2 linked regions of the Streptomyces sp. SN-593 genome follow. The protein of the gene in region 1 interacts with the protein of each later gene in a pairwise test. Links are inferred from orthologs where the notes say so. Each region holds a gene or a part of one and is shown on either strand. Other genes may lie near its edges.

Region 1 (4,449 bases):
GCAGCCACGGCAGCGCCGAGCTGCCGGCGTGGTCGGTGGCCGCCTGGGCGGGGGAGACGGCCGGGAGCCGGGAGCCGACCTGGCCGTGGCAGACGACCGCCTCGTGCAGCGACCGCCACGAACCGGTGACCGGGCCGCCGCGGGGTCCGTAGCAGGACTGCTGGCCGGAGGTGAAGACGGTGTCCACGGCCAGTTCCAGCGGCACCATCATCCCGCTGATCGCCCAGAACCCGCGCTCGCGCCGGCCGAGCGCGTAGGCCAGCGCGAAGACGGCGGCGAAGGCGGCCAGCACGACGGTCAGCGGCAGCGGCCGGCGGGCCATCAGCACGTGCGAGGTGGAGGAGAGCGTGACGCAGAGCGCGGCGAAGAGGGCGGCGCGCGCCGCCCTCAGCCGCGGACGTATCTCGCCCATGGTCTCCATGAGCACAGAGTGTGCCACGGGAACCTGTAGGGGTGAGCTAAAAGTCGGACAACAATACGAAGGTGGACTCGCCGGGGGAGGAGCGGGAGCGGCGGCGGAGGTGCGGGGCCGGGCGCACTAGGGTGGGAGCCTCCCCCGCGATCGTCCTGGAGGTGCCAGCCCGGTGGCCGACAGCTTTGTTCACCTGCACAACCACACCGAGTACTCGATGCTCGACGGCGCGCAGCGCCTGAAGCCGATGTTCACCGAGGTCGCGCGGCAGGGGATGCCCGCGATCGCCATGAGCGACCACGGCAACATGTTCGGGGCCTACGAGTTCCAGCAGGTCGCCAAGGGCTTCGACTCGGTGAAGCCGATCATCGGCATCGAGGCGTACGTGGCGCCCTCGCACCGCCGGTACAAGAAGCAGGAGTTCTGGGGCCCGGGCGGCCAGCGGGCGATGTCGGACGACGGCGAGGGGAGCAAGGACGTCTCCGGCGGCGGCCGCTTCACCCACATGACGATGTGGGCGCGGAACGTCGAGGGCCTGCGCAACCTGTTCTACCTGTCGACGGAGGCCAGCTACACCGGGCAGTTCCCCGCGGGCAAGCCGCGGATGGACATGGAGCTGATCTCCGAGCACGCGGGCGGCATCATCGGCACCACCGGGTGCCCGTCGGGCGCCATCCAGACCCGGCTCCGGCTGAACCAGTACGACGAGGCGAAGAAGGTCGCGGCCTCCTACCAGGACATCCTCGGCAAGGAGAACTACTTCCTGGAGCTGATGGACCACGGCCTGGACCTGGAGCGCAACGTCCGGGGCGACCTGCTGCGGCTGGCGAAGGAACTGGACATCCCGCTGCTGGCGACCAACGACGCGCACTACGTGCTGGAGGAGCACGCCGACGCGCACGACAACCTGCTGTGCATCGGCGTCGGCAAGAACAAGGACGACCCGAACCGCTTCAAGTTCAACGGCACCGGCTACTACCTCAAGACCGCGCAGCAGATGCGGGAGCTGTTCCGGGAACTGCCGGAGGCATGCGACAACACGCTGCTGATCGCGGAGCGCATCGAGGCGTACGACGAGGTCTTCGACCTCGAGGACGAGATGCCGCAGTATCCGGACGTCCCCGAGGGCGAGACGCAGGAGTCGTGGCTGCGCCAGGAGGTCCTCAAGGGCCTGGCGATGCGCTACGGCGACCCGATCCCGGCGGAGGTGCTGGAGCGCTTCGAGACCGAGATGAAGGTCATCGGTCCGATGGGCTTCTCCTCCTACTTCCTCGTGGTCGCGGACATCTGCCGGCACGCGCGGGACAACAAGATCCCGGTCGGGCCGGGCCGTGGTTCGGCGACCGGCTCGATCGTGGCCTACGCGACCCGGATCACCGAGCTGTGCCCGCTGGAGCACGGTCTGCTCTTCGAGCGGTTCCTCAACCCCGAGCGCATCAACCCGCCGGACGTCGACCTCGACTTCGACGACCGCAAGCGGGACCAGATGGTCGCCTACGTGGTGGAGAAGTACGGCGACGAGTACACCGCGCTGGTGAACACCTTCGGCAAGCTGAAGGCGAAGAACGCGATCAAGGACACCTCGCGGATCCTCGGCTACCCCTTCGCGCACGGCGAGCGGATCACCAAGGCGCTGCCGGCCGACGTGATGGGCAAGAGCATCCCGATCGACGGCGTCTTCAACCCCGAGCACCCGCGCTACGGCGAGGCCGGCGAGATCCGGGCGCTGTACCAGAACGAGCCCGACGTCCAGAAGGTCGTGGACAGCGCCAAGGGCGTCGAGGGGCTGATCCGCAACACCGGTGTGCACGCGGCCGCGGTCATCCTGTCGAAGACCAAGCTGACCAACCGCATCCCGCTGCACATGCGCAAGGACGGCACGAAGATCACCGGGTTCGACTACCCGTCGTGCGAGTCCATGGGCCTGGTCAAGATGGACTTCCTGGGCCTGCGCAACCTCGGCGTGATCGACCAGGCGATCCAGAACGTGCGGGAGAACCGCGGTGTCGACCTGAGCACCGAGAACATCCCGCTGGACGACAAGAACACCTACGCGCTGCTGGCCCGCGGTGACACCTTCGGCGTGTTCCAACTCGACGGCGGCGGCATGCGGACCCTGCTCAAGGCGATGGAGCCGAGCCGGTTCGAGGACATCGCGGCGGCCCTGGCGCTGTACCGGCCGGGTCCGATGGCGGCCAACGCGCACATGAACTACGCCAGCCGCAAGACCGGCCGGCAGGCCGTCGAGCCGATCCACCCGGAGCTGAAGGACGCCCTGGAGCCGATCCTCGGCAACACCTTCCACCTGCTGATCTACCAGGAGCAGATCATGGCCATCGCCCGCCAGTTGGCGGGCTACACCCTCGGCGGCGCCGACCTGCTGCGCCGCGCGATGGGCAAGAAGAAGCCGGAGGTGCTGGCGGCCGAGTGGGAGAAGTTCCACGGCGGCATGCAGACCAACGGGTACTCCGAGGAGTCCATCAAGGCCCTCTGGGACGTCATGCTCCCGTTCTCCGGGTACGCGTTCAACAAGTCCCACACCGCCGGCTACGGACTGGTGTCCTTCTGGACCGCCTACCTCAAGGCGAACTACCCGGCCGAGTACATGGCGGCCCTGCTCACCTCGGTCGGGGACGACAAGGACAAGGCGGCCATCTACCTCGCCGACGCCCGCAAGAGCGGCGTCAACGTGCTGGCGCCCGACGTGAACGCGTCGGTCGCCGAGTTCACCGCCGTCGGCGAGGACGTCCGGTTCGGCCTGAAGTCGGTGCGGAACGTGGGCGAGGGCGTCATCGAGGCGCTGATCGCCGCGCGCAAGTCGAAGGGCCTGTTCACCTCGTTCGCCGACTTCCTGGACAAGGTGAGCATCCCGGTCCTGAACAAGCGGGCCATCGAGTCGCTGATCAAGGCGGGCGCGTTCGACTCGCTCGGCCACACGCGGATGGGCCTGTCCGCCGTCTTCGAGGACGCGGTCGACGCCATCGTCCCGGTGAAGAAGGCCGAGGCGTACGGCCAGGACGACCTGTTCGCGAGCCTGGGCGGGCCCGGCCAGGACACGCCGACCTTCGGGCTGGACTTCGCGATCCCCGAGACCGAGTGGCCGCGCAAGCAACTGCTGGCCATCGAGCGGGACATGCTGGGCCTGTACGTCTCGGCGCACCCGCTGGACGGCACCGAGCACATCCTCGCCCGCAACCGCGACACCACGCTCGCCGAACTGCTGGCGTCCGGCCAGGAGCGGCCGGTGAAGGTCGCCGGGCTCATCACCGGTGTCGACCGCAAGATGACCAAGCAGGGCAACGCCTGGGCCGCGGTCACGTTCGCCGACCGCGACGCGAGCATCGAGGTCTGCTTCTTCCCCGCGACCTACCAGCTCGTGGGACACGCCCTCATCCCCGACAGCGTCGTCTCCATCAGCGGTCGGGCGCAGGACCGCGACGGCACGATGAACATCATCGGCTCGGAACTGGCGGAGCTGGACGTGTCCTCGGCGGAGAGCGGCGGGAAGCCCCCGGTGCAGCTCGCCTTCCGCGAGCACCGGATCCTGCGCCACGACGCCATCAACGAGCTGCGCCGCATCCTGTCCTCGCACCCCGGTGAGAGCCCGGTGCGCGCACGCGTCGCCGGACCGCAGAAGACCACCGTCTACGAACTGGGGTTCCTCGTCGATCCCACCACGGTGGCCTCGGAGATCAAGGTCTCCTTCGGCGCGGAGGTCTGGCTCGGCGTGGCCTGAGCGCGGCGGCGGGCGGACGGACGCGGGGGCGCCCCCGTGAGGGGCACCCCCGCGTCCGTGAAGTGCGCGTGCGGCGCGATCAGTTGTGGCCGAACTTCTTCTGCTGCTTGCGCGCGACGCGGGTGCTCGCGGGCATCATGTGCTCCTCGGCCTGGGCGCTCCTGCCGTGCTGCTCCTGGGCCTCGCCCGCCGGGTGGGACCGCTCGTCCTGGCGGTCGCGCTGCGGACGGTTCTGGTTGCGGTTCTTCGCCACGATCGTGCCTTCCTGGTGGGGGGGAGAGTCGGCCGATGGGCCGCAATC
Region 2 (3,163 bases), 2.9 Mb from region 1 along the record:
CACCGTACGCACCTCGCGCACCTCGCGCACCACACCGTACGGACCCGCGCGCCGCGCCCACGGACCGGCGGCCGTGAACCACCCCCGCGCACGACGGGATCGCTCAGCGCGTCACGCGCAGCTTGGTCCGCGTCGCCACCAACCGCCCCTCCTGCGGGTACGCGTGCCAGGTCCGCCACCGCACGTTCCCCTCCCCGCACTGCACCAGCATCGCGGTGAAGGCGTTCGGGTCGCCCGGGAAGGTGCCGGCGAGGCCGTGCGGGTGGTCGGCGACCAGGGCGAGCAACTCCTGGGCGCGGGCGGTGAAGGAGCCGAGCGAGAGGTGCTCGATGCGGGCCGCGAACTCGTACTCCCACGTGCCGAGCCGGCGGGAGACGCCGAACGGCAGCGGCGCCTGGCTGCCCGGAAGGCACGCCACCGTCTCGGAGCAGCCGTCGCCGCCGGCGTCGACGAGCACCTGGTGGGAGGCACCGAGCAGGCGTAGCTCGACATCGGCGCGGAGTGCCGCGGCGTCGCCGACCCGCACGCCGAGGGTGGCGAGCGCGGGCAGCGCGTCCTTGTCCAGGCACCAGGCGAGGTCGCCCGCCCGGGTGTCCGTGTATGCGGTGTCAATGGTGGTGAGCATGGGGAGGCTCCGCGGGCACGCTGGGGATCGCCCACGCGGCGCGGACGGGCCGTCCCGCCCCGCCGCGAGGCGAAGGTGCGGTGGCTTGCGCCGGTGGGGGCCGGGTGGATCAGGGGTGGTTCGGCACGGATCGCGGTGGACCTGGCTCGGCCCAGCGGATTCGGGGTGATCTGGATGATCGGGAGGCCCCGAGGAGATCCGGGACCAACGGAACCACGGATCGTGCTCCCCGTTCAGCGTTTTTACCCATCTGTGCGTACTTTCCATCCCTTGGAGCGCTTACGAGTTCAGGTGTTCCGATATGACAACCCGGTACCATCGGCTGATCGATCGGCGGGCACGTGGAGAGCGGGTGGAACGCGATGGCGGGCACGGCCGGGGCGGCGGGCACGGCGGGCGAGCCGGACGGGACGGTCGGAACGGTCGGAACGGGCCGCTCCGGTGGCCCCGGGGGTTCCGGTGGCCCCGGAGGCGCCCGCCGCCCGTTCCTGAACCGCCGGCTGGCCGGCCTGGGCACGACGATCTTCGCCGAGATGTCGGCGCTGGCGGTGTCGACCGGGGCGATCAACCTCGGCCAGGGCTTCCCCGACACCGACGGCCCGGAGTCCGTCCGCGAGGCGGCCGTCCGGGCACTGCGGGACGGCCGGGGGAACCAGTACCCGCCCGGCCAGGGCGTCCCCGAACTGCGCGCCGCCGTCAGCGGCCACCAGAAGCGCTTCTACGGGCTCGACGTCGATCCCGACACCGAGGTACTGGTCACCGCGGGCGCCACCGAGGCCATCGCCGCCGCGATGCTCGCGCTCCTCGAACCCGGCGACGAGGTCATCGCCTTCGAACCGTTCTACGACTCCTACGCCGCCTGCGTCGCCATGGCGGGCGGCGGCCGGGTCCCCCTGACGCTCCGCGCACCCGACTTCCGCCCGGACCTCGACGCCCTGCGGGACGCGGTCACCCCGCGCACCCGACTGCTCCTGCTGAACAGCCCGCACAACCCCACCGGCATGGTGCTGACCCGCGACGAGCTGACCGCGATCGCCGAACTGGCCGTCGAACGCGACCTCCTGGTCGTCACCGACGAGGTCTACGAGCACATCACGTACGACGGCGCCGAGCACGTCCCGCTGATCGGCCTGCCCGGCATGCGCGAGCGCACCGTCGCCATCTCCTCGGCCGGCAAGACCTTCTCCTTCACCGGCTGGAAGGTCGGCTGGGTCACCGGTCCGGCCGAGTTGGTCGCGGCGGTGCGCACCACGAAACAGTTCCTCACCTACGTCGCCTCGGGGCCGTTCCAGTACGCCGCCGCCGAGGCGCTCGCGCTGCCCGACGCGTACTTCACCGGTCTGCGCGACGACCTGCGGGCCAAGCGCGACATCCTGGCCGACGGCCTCGCCACCGCGGGCTTCGAGGTCTACCGCCCCCAGGGCACCTACTTCATCACGACCGACATCGCCGACCTCGCCCCCGACACCGACGCACTGACCTTCTGCCGCACCCTCCCCGAACGCGCCGGCGTCGTCGCCGTCCCCAACTCCGTCTTCTACGACCACCCCACCGCCGGCCGCACCCAGGTCCGCTTCGCCTTCTGCAAACAGCAGAACCTCCTCCGCGAAGCCGCCGACCGCCTACGTCAACTGTCCAACGTCTGAGGATGTCCGCGCCTGGGTGATATCGGAAGCTGTCCGCCGATCGGTCCTTCTGTGGCAGACGTTGGGGGCCCTGCGGGCACCAATCGGCGCGGACCCGGCAGCGGCGGGCCCCCGTGGGTGGGAGCGTCTCGACCGGAGGGGCCGGATCGGCTGGTCGGGTGTACCGGACCCGCGCTGGAAGGGCCGCCGGGTCCGAGGCGCTGTGGGCCCCTCCGCCCGAGGTGATGGGAGCCGTACGCCACATGGTCAGCAACCCGGATTCGACGAGTGTTCCGCGCACCGAACTCTGGAAGACCGCGCGCTGCGGTGGTTGCGCGCGCAAGGTGCCCGCCCTGACGGCCCAGAGGTTCGCGCGTCTGGCGGGGCAGGGTGACGGGCAGGACCTCGGTTCCCGTTACATGGCGGACGTCGCCGCCGTGGAACTCGGGGACGGCCGGGTCCTCGGCCTGACCGTCGACTTCATCACGTCGGTCGTTCCCTCACCCGTGCACTACGGACGCATCGCCGCCGCGAACGCGCTCTCGGACGTCTACGTCGCCGGCATGGTGCCCCGCTTCGCCCTGAGCGTCGCCTGCGTGCCCCCGGGGGCGGGCACCGAGGAGTTCGCCGACGCGCTGGATGCCGCCGCCGCGGTGCTCACCGACGCCGGGTGCGCGCTGGTCGGGGGCCACTCGGTGGTCGATCCCGAGGCCAAACTCGGCTTCGCGGTGGTCGGTGTGCCGAATGCGACGGGGCGGCTCCTCGTCTCGGGAGCCCGTCCTGACGACGCCCTGGTGCTCACCAAGCCTCTGGGCGTGGGGATCCTGACCTCGTCCTGCCGGGCGGGGCTGATCGACGAGGCTGCGCTGGGCCCCGCGGTGGAGGCCATGACGGCGACCAACGCGTTCCTCGT

Evidence for each region.
Region 2: the proteins of dnaE (region 1) and RVR_RS19845 interact in binary tests that used the Escherichia coli proteins (3 or more experiments, as listed by UniProt). The link is inferred for Streptomyces sp. SN-593 from one-to-one orthologs.

Annotation. Positions count from the first base shown.
Region 1 is NZ_AP018365.1:1,850,879-1,855,327, reverse strand. The notes cover bases 208-4,348. They hold dnaE (DNA polymerase III subunit alpha), read left to right. Parts: upstream 208-584; coding sequence 585-4,148; downstream 4,149-4,348. Other genes in these bases: RVR_RS07730 (hypothetical protein), read right to left, coding at 4,228-4,348; RVR_RS07740 (hypothetical protein), read right to left, coding at 208-421. Also shown: more of RVR_RS07740, read right to left, coding at 1-207; more of RVR_RS07730, read right to left, coding at 4,349-4,401. UniProt on the Escherichia coli protein: DNA polymerase III is a complex, multichain enzyme responsible for most of the replicative synthesis in bacteria. This DNA polymerase also exhibits 3' to 5' exonuclease activity. The alpha chain is the DNA polymerase catalytic subunit.
Region 2 is NZ_AP018365.1:4,734,730-4,737,892, reverse strand. The notes cover bases 275-3,129. They hold RVR_RS19845 (pyridoxal phosphate-dependent aminotransferase), read left to right. Parts: upstream 275-987; coding sequence 988-2,271; downstream 2,272-3,129. Other genes in these bases: selD (selenide, water dikinase SelD), read left to right, coding at 2,514-3,129; RVR_RS19850 (DUF2617 family protein), read right to left, coding at 275-625. Outside these bases: more of RVR_RS19850, read right to left, coding at 104-274; more of selD, read left to right, coding at 3,130-3,163. UniProt on the Escherichia coli protein: Shows aminotransferase activity with methionine and histidine as substrates, and to a lesser extent also with phenylalanine.